2 regions of the Paenibacillus sp. JDR-2 genome follow, and region 1 is predicted to be linked to the other one. Evidence: a T-box and tRNA genes for the amino acid it is inferred to sense, from the RefSeq annotation. Region 1 holds a T-box; the other holds one or more tRNA genes.

Region 1 (7,472 bases):
TTTGTGCGTTCCGTAATGGCTGCCCGGAAATTCTCGGGATTCGACGGGTCTACGAACTTGACTTGAATGCCAAGCTTAGGAAGAGTTGTCGAGAACAGATTGTAAGTACCGCCATACAGGCTGGTTGCGGATACAATCTCGTCTCCCGCTTCCGCGATATTCATTATCGAATACGTAATTGCAGCTTGTCCGGACGCTACTGCCAGTGCAGCAGGGGCTCCTTCCAGCTCGGCGACACGTTTCTCGAATACATCCGTTGTCGGGTTCATCAAGCGGGTATAAATGTTGCCGAATTCCTGAAGAGAGAACAGGTTGGCGGCATGATCCGTATCACGGAAGCCATAAGAGGTCGTCTGGTAAATCGGGACCGCCCGGGAAAAAGTAGTCGGGTCAATCTCCTGGCCGCCATGGACAGCCACGGTGTCGAGCGAACGCTTGTTTTGTTCTTGATTCGTCATGTGCAACAACTCCTTGATATATGGGATGGACATGCTTCAACCACTTCAAAGCAAACGGCTCGGTTTTGGTTGTCCAATGGAATCGAACTTACTGCCCGAATATGGTTATATAGACCTGGGAAAACCTCCCTGCGTCTTGTCCCATTCTCTCATAATCAGGGCATTGCGACAATGCTATCTTTTATTCCGGCAAGCAGCTTGCTGCCTATCCCCTTCACTCTGAGAAGATCGTCGGCGGATGAAAAAAGACCGTTTCGTTCCCGGTCGGCGATAATGGCCTGCGCTTTAGCAGGACCAATCCCTTTCAGCGTATCCAGCTGCTCGGCTGTTGCCCGGTTAATATCAAGCTTGCCTGACGGGATTTCTTCCTTCCCTCCAGCCTCTCCGGCTTTAGCCTCCGCATGAATGCCCCCCGTCTGGGTATTTGGCAACTCCGCTTCGCCGTCCTTCGTTTTTTCGGGCAGATCCGCCTTTTGCCCCCCTACAGTCGGTTCTCCTTCCATTTGCAAAGCCGCGCCGACCTCCCGGTTCAATTGCAACCATTCATCGGGTGCTTTCTCCTTCGGTTGCGCAAAAGCTGCCGCTAACAAGACAACTGCCGCTGCGACAAGAAATAAAGGGATCATAACTCTGTTTCTATTCGAATGCGTTCGACGTCCTTGCAGGAGACGGGCCACTTGCAACACTCCTTCCATCCAAAAAAAGGGGATTTTTAGCATTTTCATGTCATATAAGGCAAGTCTTTAGGAATAGGTTAAAAGAGCAAATCTGTTGGGAGGGCTGAGCATGAATGTCGGATTCATAGGGACGGGCGCGATGGGAAGCCTGCTGATCGAAGCCTTCGTCGCATCTGGAGCACTCGACCCGTGTCAGATCGTAATCAGCAACCGCACCTACGCCAAAGCCCAGGCGCTTGCTGAACGATATCCCGGAATGAGAGCCGAGCGTTCGAATGCAAGCACCGCAAGCGTTAGCGACATTTTGTTTATATGCGTCAAACCGCTTGAATATAAGAAAGTGATTGATGAGCTTCTGCCGGTCCTGCGGCCGGAGCAGCTTCTTATATCCATAACAAGCCCGGTTCTGATCGGGCATCTGGAAGAGCTTTTGCCTTGTAAAATCGCAAAGGTTATTCCAAGCGTCACCAACCTCGTCTGGAGCGGAGCTACCTTATGCATCTACGGCTCCCGTATTACGGAAGAAGACCAGACTCTAATCGAAGATATGCTTGCTTTCATCAGCGAGCCTCTTCCGATCGAAGAGCCTTACACCCGGATCGTATCCGACCTCTCCAGCTGCGGACCTGCCTTTTTCGCTTATCTCGTCGAGCAGTTCATTGATGCGGCCGTATGCGAAACGGGAATCAGCCGCGAAGACGCGGTCAGCGTTGCAAGCAACATGCTGCTTGGTACGGGACTTCTGCTAACGGAAGGCGGGCTATCCCCGGAAGATATCCAGAAGAGAGTAGCCGTTCCGGGAGGAATTACGGCCCAGGCCCTGCAGCTGCTTAATCGTGAGCTTGACGGCACCTTTAACCGGTTGATCCGGACAACGCATAAAAAATTCGACGAAGACGTCGCCAAAATAAATACCGCTTTCTACGGCGAAGAGGTGAACGGACAGTAGCACATTTTGCGCTGCTGGGCCGCTCACCTCTTCTTTTTTTCCTGCTATTTAGTTCGCTACGATGTTAACGAGCTTGCCCTTAACAACGACCACTTTGCGGATCGTTTTGCCTTCTATCAGTTCTTTCACTTTATCCATGTCTTTGGCGAGGCTTTCCATCTCTGCTTCCGCAGTATCAGCGGCAATGGATACGCGCTCGATAATTTTGCCGTTCACTTGAACGACGATTTCAACTTCATCATCCACTGTCAATGCTTCTTCGTACGAAGGCCATTGCTCGTAAGTGATGGAGCCTGTTCCGCCCAGCTTCTCCCACAGCTCTTCCGTGATATGCGGAGCCAGCGGAGACAGCATTTGCAGGAAGTTCTTCATTGCTTCAACCGGCAAAACATCCGTTTTGTAGGCTTCGTTAACGAAAATCATCAACTGGCTGATCGCGGTGTTAAAGCGCAGGTTCTCGAAATCATCAGTCACCTTTTTGATGGAACGGTGCCATGTTTGCTTGAACGCCTTTGTTGTTTCGCCGTCGTTTGTGATTTTCGCGTTTACGCTACCGTCTTCGCCGACGAACAAGCGCCATACGCGGCTCAAGAAGCGGTATGTGCCTTCTACGCCGTTGGTGTTCCATGGCTTTGTCGCTTCCAGAGGTCCCATGAACATTTCGTACATGCGGAGCGTATCCGCGCCGAATTCGTTCACGATATCATCCGGGTTAATGACGTTGCCGCGCGATTTGGACATTTTCTCGTTGTTCGTGCCGAGAATCATACCTTGGTTAACCAGCTTGTGGAAAGGCTCTTTCGTATCCACGACGCCGAGATCGTACAGCACTTTGTGCCAGAAGCGGGCATAAAGCAAGTGAAGCACCGCATGCTCAGCGCCGCCGATGTACAGATCAACCGGCAACCATTCCTTTTGCTTCTCCGGCGAGCAGATTTCGTTCTCGTTCTTCGGATCGATGAAGCGCAGGTAGTACCAGCAGCTTCCCGCCCATTGCGGCATCGTGTTTGTCTCGCGGCGTGCTTTCATGCCTGTTTCCGGATCAATCGTGTTTACCCACTCCGTAACGTTCGCAAGCGGGGATTCGCCCGTACCGGATGGCTTGATCGCATCCACGTCCGGCAATACGAGCGGCAGCTGATCTACGGGAACCGGCTTCATCGTGCCGTCTTCCAGGTGCAGAATCGGAATCGGTTCACCCCAGTAGCGCTGGCGGCTGAACAGCCAGTCGCGCAGACGGTAAGTGACCTTGCCGTGGCCTTTGCCCGAACCTTCCAGATGCTCGATCATCGTTTTGATCGCATCTTCGTTGTTCAGACCGTTCAGGAAATCGGAATTGGCGTGAGGGCCGTCGCCTGCATAAGCCTCTTTCGTTGCGTCGCCGCCTTGAACAACTTCAAGGATTGGCAGATCGAACTGCTTCGCAAACTCCCAGTCGCGGGTATCATGGCCTGGTACCGCCATAATTGCGCCTGTTCCGTAACCGGCAAGCACGTAGTCGGCAATCCAGATTGGCGTCTTCGCGCCATTAACCGGATTGATTGCGTAAGCGCCTGTAAATACGCCTGTTTTATCCTTCGCAAGGTCGGTACGCTCCAGGTCGCTCTTGCGAGCGGCTGCTTCTTTGTACGCATCAACCGCTTGGGCTTGGTCAGCCGTCGTGATAGTTGCAACCAGCTCATGCTCGGGGGCCAGTACGCAGTAAGTTGCGCCAAACAGCGTATCCGGACGCGTTGTGAATACAACAAGCGATGCATCATGGCCGTCAATGTCGAAAGTGACTTCCGCGCCAGTCGATTTGCCGATCCAGTTGCGCTGCATATCTTTAATGCTTTCCGACCAGTCGAGCTCTTCCAGATCCTCGAGCAGGCGCTCAGCATATTCGGTAATTTTCAGCATCCATTGGCGCATCGGCTTGCGGATAACCGGGTGGCCGCCGCGTTCGCTGAGGCCGTCGATCACTTCTTCGTTCGCCAGTACGGTACCCAGCGCGGGACACCAGTTAACCGGTACTTCCGCTACATAAGCAAGGCCTTTATTATACAATTGGATAAAAATCCATTGCGTCCATTTATAGTAATCCGGATCCGTCGTGCTGAATTCGCGGTCCCAGTCATACGAGAACCCGAGCGATTTGATCTGGCGGCGGAAGTTGTTGATGTTCTCCACCGTGATTTCGCGCGGATGGCGCCCCGTTTGCAGAGCGTATTGTTCCGCCGGCAGACCAAACGCGTCCCAGCCCATCGGATGAAGGACGTTGTAGCCGCGCATCCGTTTGTAACGGGATACGATGTCCGTAGCCGTGTAGCCTTCCGGATGACCTACGTGCAGGCCCGCGCCGGATGGATAAGGGAACATATCAAGGGCATAGAATTTTTTCTTGCCCGAATCTTCCGTTGTTGCGAATGTCTTGTTCTCATCCCAATACTTCTGCCATTTCGGCTCTACCGCGAGCGGATTGTAGCCTTGAAATTCCTGACTCATAATCATTTCCTCCTAAAAAGTGTGCGCGAGCGCATCACAAACATAAAAAAACTCCCGTCCCTAGCGTATTATCGCTAGGGACGGGAGATTATTCCCGTGGTACCACCCTAGTTAACGTCCGGCATGCTTTGCCTTCCGTTCACTCATTGCCTTTAACGCAGGCTAATCGTTGCGTAATAACGCAAAGCTCCAAGGCGAGATTCATATCGCTGCAGGTCCGGCTTACACCAACCGCCGGCTCTCTTAGCCTTGCTCCGCGACATTACTGCTCCTCTTCAACGCCATTAAGTATAGAAAAACATGGTTAAACCCGATTATACCGCCAGGGACGCCACATGTCAAGATATGTGGGTATTTGCCAATCTACCCGAGCAAATCGGGATTATAAGTAAGGCATCCGGCAATAATCATGCCAACGCTGCACGAAATAAGCAGAATAAGAATACCTACCGCGATGTTATTTTGCTCAATGGCTTTGAAGATGGTCACATTCACTTTAAGCCCTTTGCCAAGCAGATAAGTAAACAGTTCCGTCAAGTAGTAGAGGATAACTAGCGCTACGATCCCGATCACGCCCCAGAGCAGCATATCGGAAAGCGATACCGAGTTTTCCGCAGCCGCTCGTATTACGATTGCAAGACCGGCCAGTCTGCCCCCAAGCGACAAAGCAGCCGAAGCATTCCCTTTAAAAATAAGGGCAAATTCCTTGTTCTTGGTTGTCAATTCAAACAAGAGCAGCCCTGCTATCATAATCGCAAAACCCGTCAATGAATAAAACAGAAAATCCACATATAAATTAGTGTCCATTCCTAATTAGCTCCTTACTCTGATTTAGTGATGCCAACCGGCAAGAAATAAGATAAATTATCCGTAATCGGGCTGCCGATCCGAATGCCTAATGCGCCCGCTTTTCCTCCGATTAGAAAGCTGCCATACATGTACGAGCCTTCACGCTCTCCCTTTTCCGTCCGGAATTTGGCGGTTGGCAGCTCTACGTATTCCTGATAGACCGGAAGGTAATGAGCGTAGGAGTTATGACTATCCTCTGCCGCTACCTTACCGTCGCCATCGAAAATTTTCACCGTATCCCCTTCGCGTCCAAACGCAGGCTTCATCACGTATTTCGTCCGGCCTTCAAGAAAGCGGTCCGGCTCCAGGTAGGTGGGGAGAAAATGCTCTCCGATCCATTGGTGCTCTTCTTCGGTAAAGAAAGGACTCCCCTCTTCGTACAGTCCCCAAATAATGGCCTGCACGGCCTTCGACTGGAGGAGGAAGGCTGACGGCGGATTAATGACCGCGACCTTTTTCTGCTCGATAAGCTCCAACAGCCATAATCCGATCGGGTTCCCTTCGTCATCTTCATCCTCAATGAGATTCTCTACCGGGAAGGTTTGGCGGTACAGAACATGAATGGGATTGCCCTCTCCGTCATACAACCCTGCATGCCTGATAATTTGCAGCTGATCGAGCGGAACAAAGCTCGACGGGAATGGCAGGAAGCTCCTCAAGTAAGCAGCCGTGTTAGCGTCTTCCACGTTATCTCCATGAGCCGTAAACACGATATAAGGAGCTGTCAGACCGTCTCCGAGGTATTCCAGACTCTCGACAACCGCTTTCTCAATCGCAAGCGCAAGCTGCCTCTCATAGCCCTTATTCGGATTATGGCGGTCAAAGGCTTCGCAGACCAGACCATTCACATGGTGGAGCTCCTTGATGAATGTAGGGGTATCCGAATTGATCTCCATGCATTTGTAGGTCTCCCCGGCACCAACCAAATCCAGTCTTGCGATTATGCTCTCGACCGATAAGCTTCTGATTCGTATGTATGCCAACGTTTCGCGCGGAAAACCAAGCATCAGCAATGTCTCGTCATCCACGGTTCGAAGCAATTGCGCGGTTTTGTAAAAAATATGACCAATCCGGTTCGTCGATTCGCGAATCTTATGAACCTCTTCTTTCGTCATATCGTATAGGTCATAGAGAGAATACTCTTCACCGTACAAATCTGCCCAATAATTTTCAATTCCGGAATAAAAGGCGTTTCTCGCCTTGGCGAATGGGTCCACGGTCAGCCTCCGCTAATGGAGCTGCCTTTGCCAAAGCCGGAGCTCGTTTTGCTTGAAACGCTGGATTTATAAGCAGAATAGGAGCTGCTTTTTTGCAGGGCGGATCGGGATGAATAATAGCTGTTGCCATAATAATAACTCCGGTAGTAAGAGGAACTGGAGTCGTCGCAGCGGTATACGCCGTCTTTGCTTTCCCATTCCCAGTCCCTGCATTGGCTGTCCGTTGGCTGAGCCGTCCGCGGATAAGTCGTCGATTGCCCGCAGCCTGCCAGGGCGGTAGCCATCGCAACGGCAGAGACGCCAAGCATTGCTTTTTGTGTTAAATTCATAGACTGATATCCTCCAAGCTTCATAGTTCCTATAAAGTTATATCATATTTTGATAGAGGCGCAGCAAGAAAAGTTAAAGTTTCCATAAAATGATGGTATGATAATGAAATCATTTTGATTCGGAGTGAAAGCGATGAATAAATTAACTTATTTTGTCGACAACGGTTTTAATCAATATGAGCCGTTGATGGAATATCCTTCCGCTACTGTCGGGATCGATGAAATGTATGCCCGTCAATTATGCACCTACCTGATCGCAAACGGAGTTCAATACGAATTAACCTCAAACGAAATGCAGGAAAACGAAGAAATGCTGATCGTCAAACGAATCGGGCCTAACGAGAATTACGGTGACGAATCGAACTACCGGGGACGCGGCATTTATATCGAATTCAGGAAGCCTAACGAACGGGGACGCAAGCTGGCCGAGATCCGCAGCGCCAACCATTATGAGGTCATCCGTTACCTGCTGAAGGATATCGTAGACATTCCGGATTATGGTCTCATGT
Region 2 (7,472 bases), 2.0 Mb from region 1:
CAGAGACAGCTTGAGGCGGAAGCGGGGCGCAGCTCGGAACGACTAAACGCTGATCTGCAGGCCGTTATCCAGCAGGAAAGGGAGGCCGCGCAACAGCTTGCCGAGGCGGAAGCCGAACTGGCGCATGCGGAAGCAGCAGCTGGCGGGCGCAACGTGTTCGGCGGCGCCGGGTTCCTGCCGCAGACGAGCGACGCTATGCGGGCAGCTTGGAACAGCTGCGACGCCGCGCTGCGCGAGTGGGAGCTGGAGCGGCTGCAGGCACCAGCCGCCCGGGAGGAAGCGGGTCAGGGCTCTGCCGGCCCGCTATGGATTGGCGCGGCGCTGGCAGGCGGCGCCGCTGTTGCCCTTGGCGCCGCTTCGCTTAGCGGCGGCGCATTCCCTGGCGCAGCCGGCGCTGCCGCTGCGCTAGGCGCGCTCGCGCTCGCGCTGGCGGCGCTAGCCGCGGCCCGCGGGCGCAGCGCCGCCAAGCGCAGGCCGCGGCGCACTCGCGGCCCCGCGCCGGCGCAAGCGCGCGAGCAGCGCGTCCGCGCAGCGCTCGCGGGGCTCGTCAGCGCGCCCGCGGAAGCCGCCGCGGCGCTGCTGGCGGAGCCGCCGCACGCGGCCGGCGCGGCCCGCGAGCAGCTGCGCGCCGCAGCCGAGGCGCGAGCCACCGCGCTGCAGCGCAGCGAGCAGCTCGGCGCCGGCCATGCCGAGCTGGCTCGCCGGCATGCGCGGCTTCGCGCTGCCGCCGGCGAGCGCCGCGAGGCTGCCGCAGCCGCGGCGGAAGAGCGTGCAGCCGCTGCCCGGCAATGGCGCGGCTGGCTGGAAGCGATAGCGCTGCCGGACATGTCGCCGGATGCAGCGCTTGAAATATTCGAGCTCGCCGAGCAAGCTTTGCACCGACTCCAGCAGCGTGACCGCCGCGCTGCGAAGCTCGCTGCGGCCAGCACCCAGGTCGCCGCGTTCGAAGTCCGCGCGGCGGAGCTTTGCGCCGCCTTCCCGGACGCGGCGCAGCGTCTCCCTGCGGAGCCCGGGCTGGCCTTGCGGCTCCTGCAAACGGAGCTGCGCCGGCAGGCAGCGGCGCAGGAAGAAGCCGCCCGGCTGGATGAGCGGCTTCAAGCCCTGCAATTGGCCTTAACGGCTGTACAGGACAAGCAACAGCAGCTCAACTCTTCGATCCGTCTTCTCACAGAAGCTGCCGGCTTTAATAACGAAGCCGAGTTTGCCGCGATACTGGTTCACCGGAGCCGGCTGGAAGCGATCGATAACGAGCTGAACAAGCTGCAGATTGAGATTAAGGCGGGTATGTCGGAGCAACGGTTAAATGAGCTGGAGTTGCTGTTGTCCAGCCATGACGGAGATGAATTGAAGCAGCTCTTTGAGCAGCTTCAATTGGAAGCTGAACAGATGGAGGAGAGTAAAGGGGAGCTGCTGGATAAACGGGGCAGACTTCGCCAGCAGCTGGAGCATTTGCTGCAGGAGGAGAAGCACCGGGAGCTGCTGGCTGTCAAGGAAATGACGCTTGCCCGGATTACCGGGGATGCCGAGCGTTATGCCGTACTGTCTGTCAGCGCCTCCCTCATACGGACAACGAAACGAATTTATGAGGAAGAGCGGCAGCCTGCTTTGCTGAAGCTGGCCAGCGAATTTGTACGCAGACTTACGGAAGGAAGATATATCCGGGTAATGACGACTCCGGATCAGCCTTCCATCCGGCTCGAGACATCGGATAACCGATTGGTGGATTCCGTGATGTTAAGCCGAGGCACAGCAGAGCTGGTGTATCTGGCTATGCGGCTTGCTCTTGCCGTAGAACGAACAGCAGCAGCGGGTATGCCGCTGCTGCTGGATGATTTGTTTGTTAACTTTGACCGCCAGCGCCTGCACGCCGTTGCGCAATTACTTGGCGAATTGTCGTTATCTCGCCAATTGCTTCTGTTTACCTGCCATGAGCATATTCGGACAGCTCTACAGAATGGCATTCCTCATGCTAGGCAAATCGAACTGCCTGGCAGAAGCCGGCCGTTAGTGAGCCATCTTTCGTCGGATGACCAGATATAGCCAGCCTAAGCTGATTAGGCCGAAAATCGGATAAAGCGTCGAGAGCAGCGGGCCAAAGCCGATTTGGCTCGCAAAATAGCAGAAGGCGAGAATACCCAAAGTGATTAACGGACGCGACCATTTCAGCCGTTCCTGGAGCTGGAGGGTCAGACCGTAAATGTCTGCAATAAGCGTCGTAAAGATCTCGGCGAATATAAGGAAAATATAAATATACTGCACGATATGGCCAAGCTGCTTGGCGATGCCTCCCATCGGGATGGCAAACTGCTGGATGCCGGGCATATGAACGGATAACGCAATATGTCCGGCCAGCAGCATAATGCCAATTCCGATTCCGCCAATCCATGAGCCGAGCACAATGGTTTTACGGTCCTGAACCTCCGATCCAAGCGGCACAAGAACGGCTTGCGCCATCGACAGGTTAAAGGCGGTATACAGGAATGGGGAAGCCCATGCCGCCCATACCGAATGGTCGGTCGCAATCGTAATGAACCTATCGGCTTCAGGCGTTTGGAACGTGTCCAGCATAATTAGCGCGGTGAAGAGCAGCATAATCGGCACCACAATCGCATTAACCGTCAGAATCGCTTTCATGCCTTTGCGAAGCAGGAAGTAACAAGCGGCAATGGTGACGAGCAATCCCGTTTGATAGGAAACATTCCAATTCTCGTAAAAGATAGTGCCCGCGCCTGCAAGCATCACAGCCGTTACGCCCAGCAGAACAACCAGCATAAAATGGCTGATCCATTTCCCATACTTATCGCCAAACAACGCAATGTTCAGATCCTCGTAGGACTTCGCCCCGATTTCGCTGGCAATCAGCATCATTTTTCCGCCCAGCCATATAAAGAGCGCCGTCGCGACAGCGATCGTCAGTGTACCCCAATAGCCGAAGCGGGTGAAAAACTGCAAGATCTCTTGTCCAGTCGCAAAACCGGCGCCTACGATTGTGCCAATATAAGTGGATGCGATTTGCAGAACCTTCCCCGTACGCTTTACCATGGCATGTCCTCCCGAAAATAACCTTCTATATAAGAAGGTATGTCCAAATAGGGACGGGCATGACAGCAACTTCCAGATTGGAGGGCTTGCTAGGCGGCCGCTAACAGTTTAATGGATACGATCTTGTTATGATCCGGATCCAGATCAAATTTGAGCAGCGAGTCTTTTCCTTGGTAAGTAATAATGTAGCTGTTCTGGGAAGTTGGTTTTCCAAGCGCTTTAAGCAGAGTTTCCGTTTTGTCCTCGACACGAACGCCGCTAAGTCCGGTTGCAACCGACTTATCGTATACCTCTATGTATTGGATTGCTTTATCCTCGTTGATCCCCACGGCAAAACCTTTGTATTCGCGAACCTCTATTGTCTCCGAATCGTCTTTCAGGCTGTAGACATCAGTTGCTTTGCCATAGCGCTCGGATACTTTCATATCGGAATCGCCTATCTTAAGTCCAAGCATAACCGGATGGGAGGCGTCCCATTGCTGCTGTTTGCTTGCTGTGCCAGTGCCGGACGGGGAAGTGCTTTTGCCGGAAGATTCCGCGCTTGTATCGCCGCCGGATGTATTTGCGCCGCTTGCTTCAGGCTCTTTGCCGTATTTCCCGCTATCCTGCCCTTGAGAGTAGGTCTTCTGCGGACTGTCCCCCGTTGGATAAGTGTCCGATGAATGCTCGGCTAACTGCACGCTTGATGGAGATTCCGAGTTCATTGTGCTCGAACAGCCTGTTGTCGCTATGAGGGAAAGGGCCATTGCGGCCGTCCATTTTGCTGCATGGTATGTTCTTTTCGTCTTGTTCATGCGATTGCGCTCCTTTTGGGTCGCTTTTTGTCCTGAAATCTTATCTTTCTTAACGTCCATATCTGGAAGAAGTTGCTTTGCATTATATATCTCTTCTATATAAAATGATTCCTCTCCTGCTTCGATAAAAAATTTGAAAGAGCCGGGTTGCGTTGTTTGCCTATCCTATGGTAAGTTATCGAAAAGAGATTTTGGTGGAGGGAAATGACGATGGATATTTTAAAAGAACGAATTTTAGAGCAAGCATCGGTACTTTCGAGCGATGTGCTGCGGCTGGATTCCATACTTAACCACCAGGTCGATCCTGCTCTTACGATGGAAATGGGACATGAATTCGCAAAACGGTTTGCTGACGAGAAAATAACGAAAGTCGTTACGATTGAATCCTCTGGTATTCCCGTTGCTTATGCTACGGCGTACGTACTAGGTGTACCACTTGTATTTGCACGTCGCAAGAAAACTTTAATCGCGGATCCGGATGCTTATTCGGAGCGTGTTCCGTCCTTTACAAAAGGGATGGTGACCGATATTATGGTGTCGAAGCAGTTTTTGTCGGCTGAGGATAAAGTGCTCTTTATCGACGATATTATTGCAAACGGCGATGCAGCCCGAGGGCTGATCAAGATCATTGAAAGATCCGGCGCAGAGCTGGTAGGCATGGGGATTGTACTCGAGAAATCCTTCCAGGCCGGTTCAAGAACCCTTCGCGAGCAAGGTGTACGGGTAGAGTCGCTAGTAAATGTTACTTCTTTGAAAAACGGGCAAATTCAGTTCGACTAAGTTATAATGAGGGTGAAGGAACCGAGGGGAGGCAGCGGCAATGATAACATCTGAATTTTTGACTGCGAAACTGGGTGACGCGAAAATTCACTTCGAACGCGCACTAGATTGCAAGCATACGGAATTTGATGATTTGTATCCTTATATGATTGAGCATCCGCAATTTTTCTGGTACAAGCGTTATGTTGCATGGTCGGAGCTTCTTACTATTGTGAAGCTTTGCGAAGAGCTCGGTGAGGAATGGAAAGGTCAATTTACGGAACGTCAGGCAGAATATATCGCAAAGCGCGTCATGTCTTCGAGAGTGCTCGATGAATGGTATGAAACCAATGATTCCAAGGAGCATGTCGGTTAGTCCGTACGGAGGTATAAGCGGTGATTAGTGAAGAGCAGTTGGATCAGTTTCGCCAAAGCGGCGAGAAGATCCGTGTCGTTCGGGACGAGATGGAAGTGAACGACGTGGTAGGAATCGTTGTCGCTTGGGATGATGCTACGGTTGTCATCCGCCGTCACAACAGGCGGGTCGTCAGGCTGAGCCGCAATTACCGCTTTGAGCTTGCCTCAAGCGAACGCGGTTCTGCTGAGTAGCAAGTTAAGCAGGAAACTCTGTCACACAGGGTTTCCTGCTTTTTTTGCGTAGCGATGTACACAAAAAAGGTTTTGGTTGTCTATCGCTAGACTGACCAAAACCTCTAACTGTTTATGTATGGTGCGGTCGAGAGGACTCGAACCTCCACGGCTGTTACACCACTAGAACCTGAATCTAGCGCGTCTGCCAATTCCGCCACGACCGCAAATGTTGTTGCCAACGAAAAATATCATAACATTATCTGATGAGAAGAGTCAAGCAATTTGTTAAGAATAAGTTAAACAAAGAAAAAGGCTCCAGCTCATGCGCTGGAACCCTTTATGTATGGTGCGGTCGAGAGGACTCGAACCTCCACGGCTGTTACACCACTAGAACCTGAATCTAGCGCGTCTGCCAATTCCGCCACGACCGCATGCCTTATTACGTCCCTTATGGTAGCATGTACGGGTTTCATTCGTCAACACATCTAATAAAGTTGCAAAATTCAGCATATTTTTCCTCGGTTGGACAAACAATGAAGAGGATAAAAGGGAAAGGGTGTATGACGTGAACAAACCTAAAAGGGCAGCTGTCATTTGGATCATTGCACTCGTGTTATTTATGCCCGCCGGTGCGGGACGAGTGATGGCCGCAGAGGAAGAACAAGCGAAGTCCGCAAGACAGTTTGCGATTGTAATTGATGATTTCGGCAACGGTATGAACGGCACGGAAGAGATGCTGCAGCTGCCAGCTAAATTTACGGTAGCGATTATGCCGTTTATGCCAACTACCAAAAAGGATGCCGAAGAAGCGCATCGCCTTGGACATGATGTCATTGTGCATATGCCGATGGAGCCTAATAAAGGGCAAAAAAATTGGCTGGGTCCAGGAGCAATTACGGCTGACCTCAGCGATGAAGAGATTAAGAAACGGGTAGAAGATGCCATTGATGACGTTCCGTATGCGGTAGGCATGAACAATCACATGGGTTCCAAAATTACGGCTGACGAACGGATTATGCGCATCGTCCTTTCGGTCTGCAAGGAGCGGGGATTATTTTTCCTCGACAGCCGTACGACATTCAAAACGGTTGTGCCCAAAGTAACGGAGGAGCTTGGCGTGCCGGCACTCGCAAACAACGTATTCCTTGATGATGTATATACGGAGCAGCATGTGTCGAAACAAATGACGATTGCGAAAAAGCATTTGGAATCCCATGATACCTGCATTGTTATTGGCCATGTTGGACCTCCGGGCAAAAAAACGGCAGCCGTCCTCAAAGCATCCATTCCAGCGATGCAATCAGACGGCCAGGTTCAATTCGTCAAGCTGTCTGAGCTGGTTCCTTCATTATCGGGTGATCCATTTATACTGCCGAATCCCTGAGGCGATTGCCGAGGCAACGCGAAGCTGCTCGCGAGGGTCGGTGAGCATCGACCGGTCGCCTTCATGGCTAATAAAGCCCATTTCAACAATAACCGCAGGCTGATCAACCTTCCGCAGTAAATAGAAAGGCTTGCCCTCCCTCGGGTAAAACGAGGTTTGCTGTTGTCTGTTCAGCGTATCCTGTATGCAAAAAGCAAGAAGCGCGCTTTCGCCGGTAGACTGATGCAGAACAAGCGGACCATGCTTGGATCTGTCCTTGGTCCAGTTTACGTGAAGGCTGACCAGCATGGTTGTCTCGATCTCGTCGGTTAACTGGCGGCGTTGCGATAAATCGCGTTTATGGCGCGATTTGCTTACATGCCACCGGTTCTCTTCGCTAAGCGCATAATCACCGGTGCGATTCAATACGGCGGGAATGCCTTGACTATTAAGAAGAAGGTACAGCTTCTGGGCGATGGCCAGATTTATATCTTTTTCCAAGGTATTGCCGGCTGTTGCGCCACCGTCAATTCCGCCGTGGCCGGCATCAATTAACACGATAGCCGAAGGCATCGTCCAACCGTCCTCGGGAGCATGTGCGATTTGCTGTTTGTTTTCCGGAACGGCAGCCGACAGCTCGGGCGCAAGACTAAGCAAGCCGATAAACACAAAAATGGCAATCCGCATGACAAACAATTTGAATTCCTCCTTCAATATGCCAAGACTTGCGTGTAAAGCAGCTATCGATAGCGTGGCTTATTGAAGGAAAACTCATGCATGTTTACGATCTGGACATTCCGGGCAAACTTTTAGTAACAAATAAACCGACGAGGTGATCGTGCAGTGGCAAATGGACATGATCTGATCAAATACGTGACCGTGGAATTTGTGAACTACATCGAGACGCCGAGGGATGAACGTAA

Evidence for each region. The T-box of region 1 lies ahead of leuS (leucine--tRNA ligase). A T-box ahead of a tRNA ligase gene usually reads a tRNA of that ligase, here a tRNA-Leu.
Region 2: it encodes a tRNA-Leu, which carries the amino acid that the T-box ahead of leuS (leucine--tRNA ligase) is inferred to sense. The anticodon was not compared.

Annotation. Positions count from the first base shown of each region.
Region 1 is NC_012914.1:2,569,038-2,576,509, reverse strand. It holds gene PJDR2_RS11180 (homocysteine synthase) at 1-458, opposite strand, end outside; gene PJDR2_RS31895 (ComEA family DNA-binding protein) at 614-1,084, opposite strand; gene comER (late competence protein ComER) at 1,245-2,084, shown strand; gene leuS (leucine--tRNA ligase) at 2,133-4,568, opposite strand; T-box leader at 4,642-4,856, opposite strand; gene PJDR2_RS11160 (DUF350 domain-containing protein) at 4,932-5,375, opposite strand; gene PJDR2_RS11155 (glutathionylspermidine synthase family protein) at 5,390-6,634, opposite strand; gene PJDR2_RS11150 (hypothetical protein) at 6,637-6,963, opposite strand; gene PJDR2_RS11145 (hypothetical protein) at 7,097-7,472, shown strand, end outside.
Region 2 is NC_012914.1:4,538,849-4,546,320, reverse strand. It holds gene PJDR2_RS20180 (AAA family ATPase) at 1-2,040, shown strand, start outside; gene PJDR2_RS20175 (membrane protein) at 2,005-3,042, opposite strand; gene PJDR2_RS20170 (hypothetical protein) at 3,132-3,836, opposite strand; gene PJDR2_RS20165 (xanthine phosphoribosyltransferase) at 4,047-4,616, shown strand; gene PJDR2_RS20160 (hypothetical protein) at 4,657-4,971, shown strand; gene PJDR2_RS20155 (hypothetical protein) at 4,992-5,204, shown strand; tRNA gene PJDR2_RS20150 (tRNA-Leu) at 5,324-5,410, opposite strand; tRNA gene PJDR2_RS20145 (tRNA-Leu) at 5,531-5,617, opposite strand; gene PJDR2_RS20140 (divergent polysaccharide deacetylase family protein) at 5,743-6,570, shown strand; gene PJDR2_RS20135 (N-acetylmuramoyl-L-alanine amidase family protein) at 6,535-7,245, opposite strand; gene PJDR2_RS20130 (YqzE family protein) at 7,393-7,472, shown strand, end outside.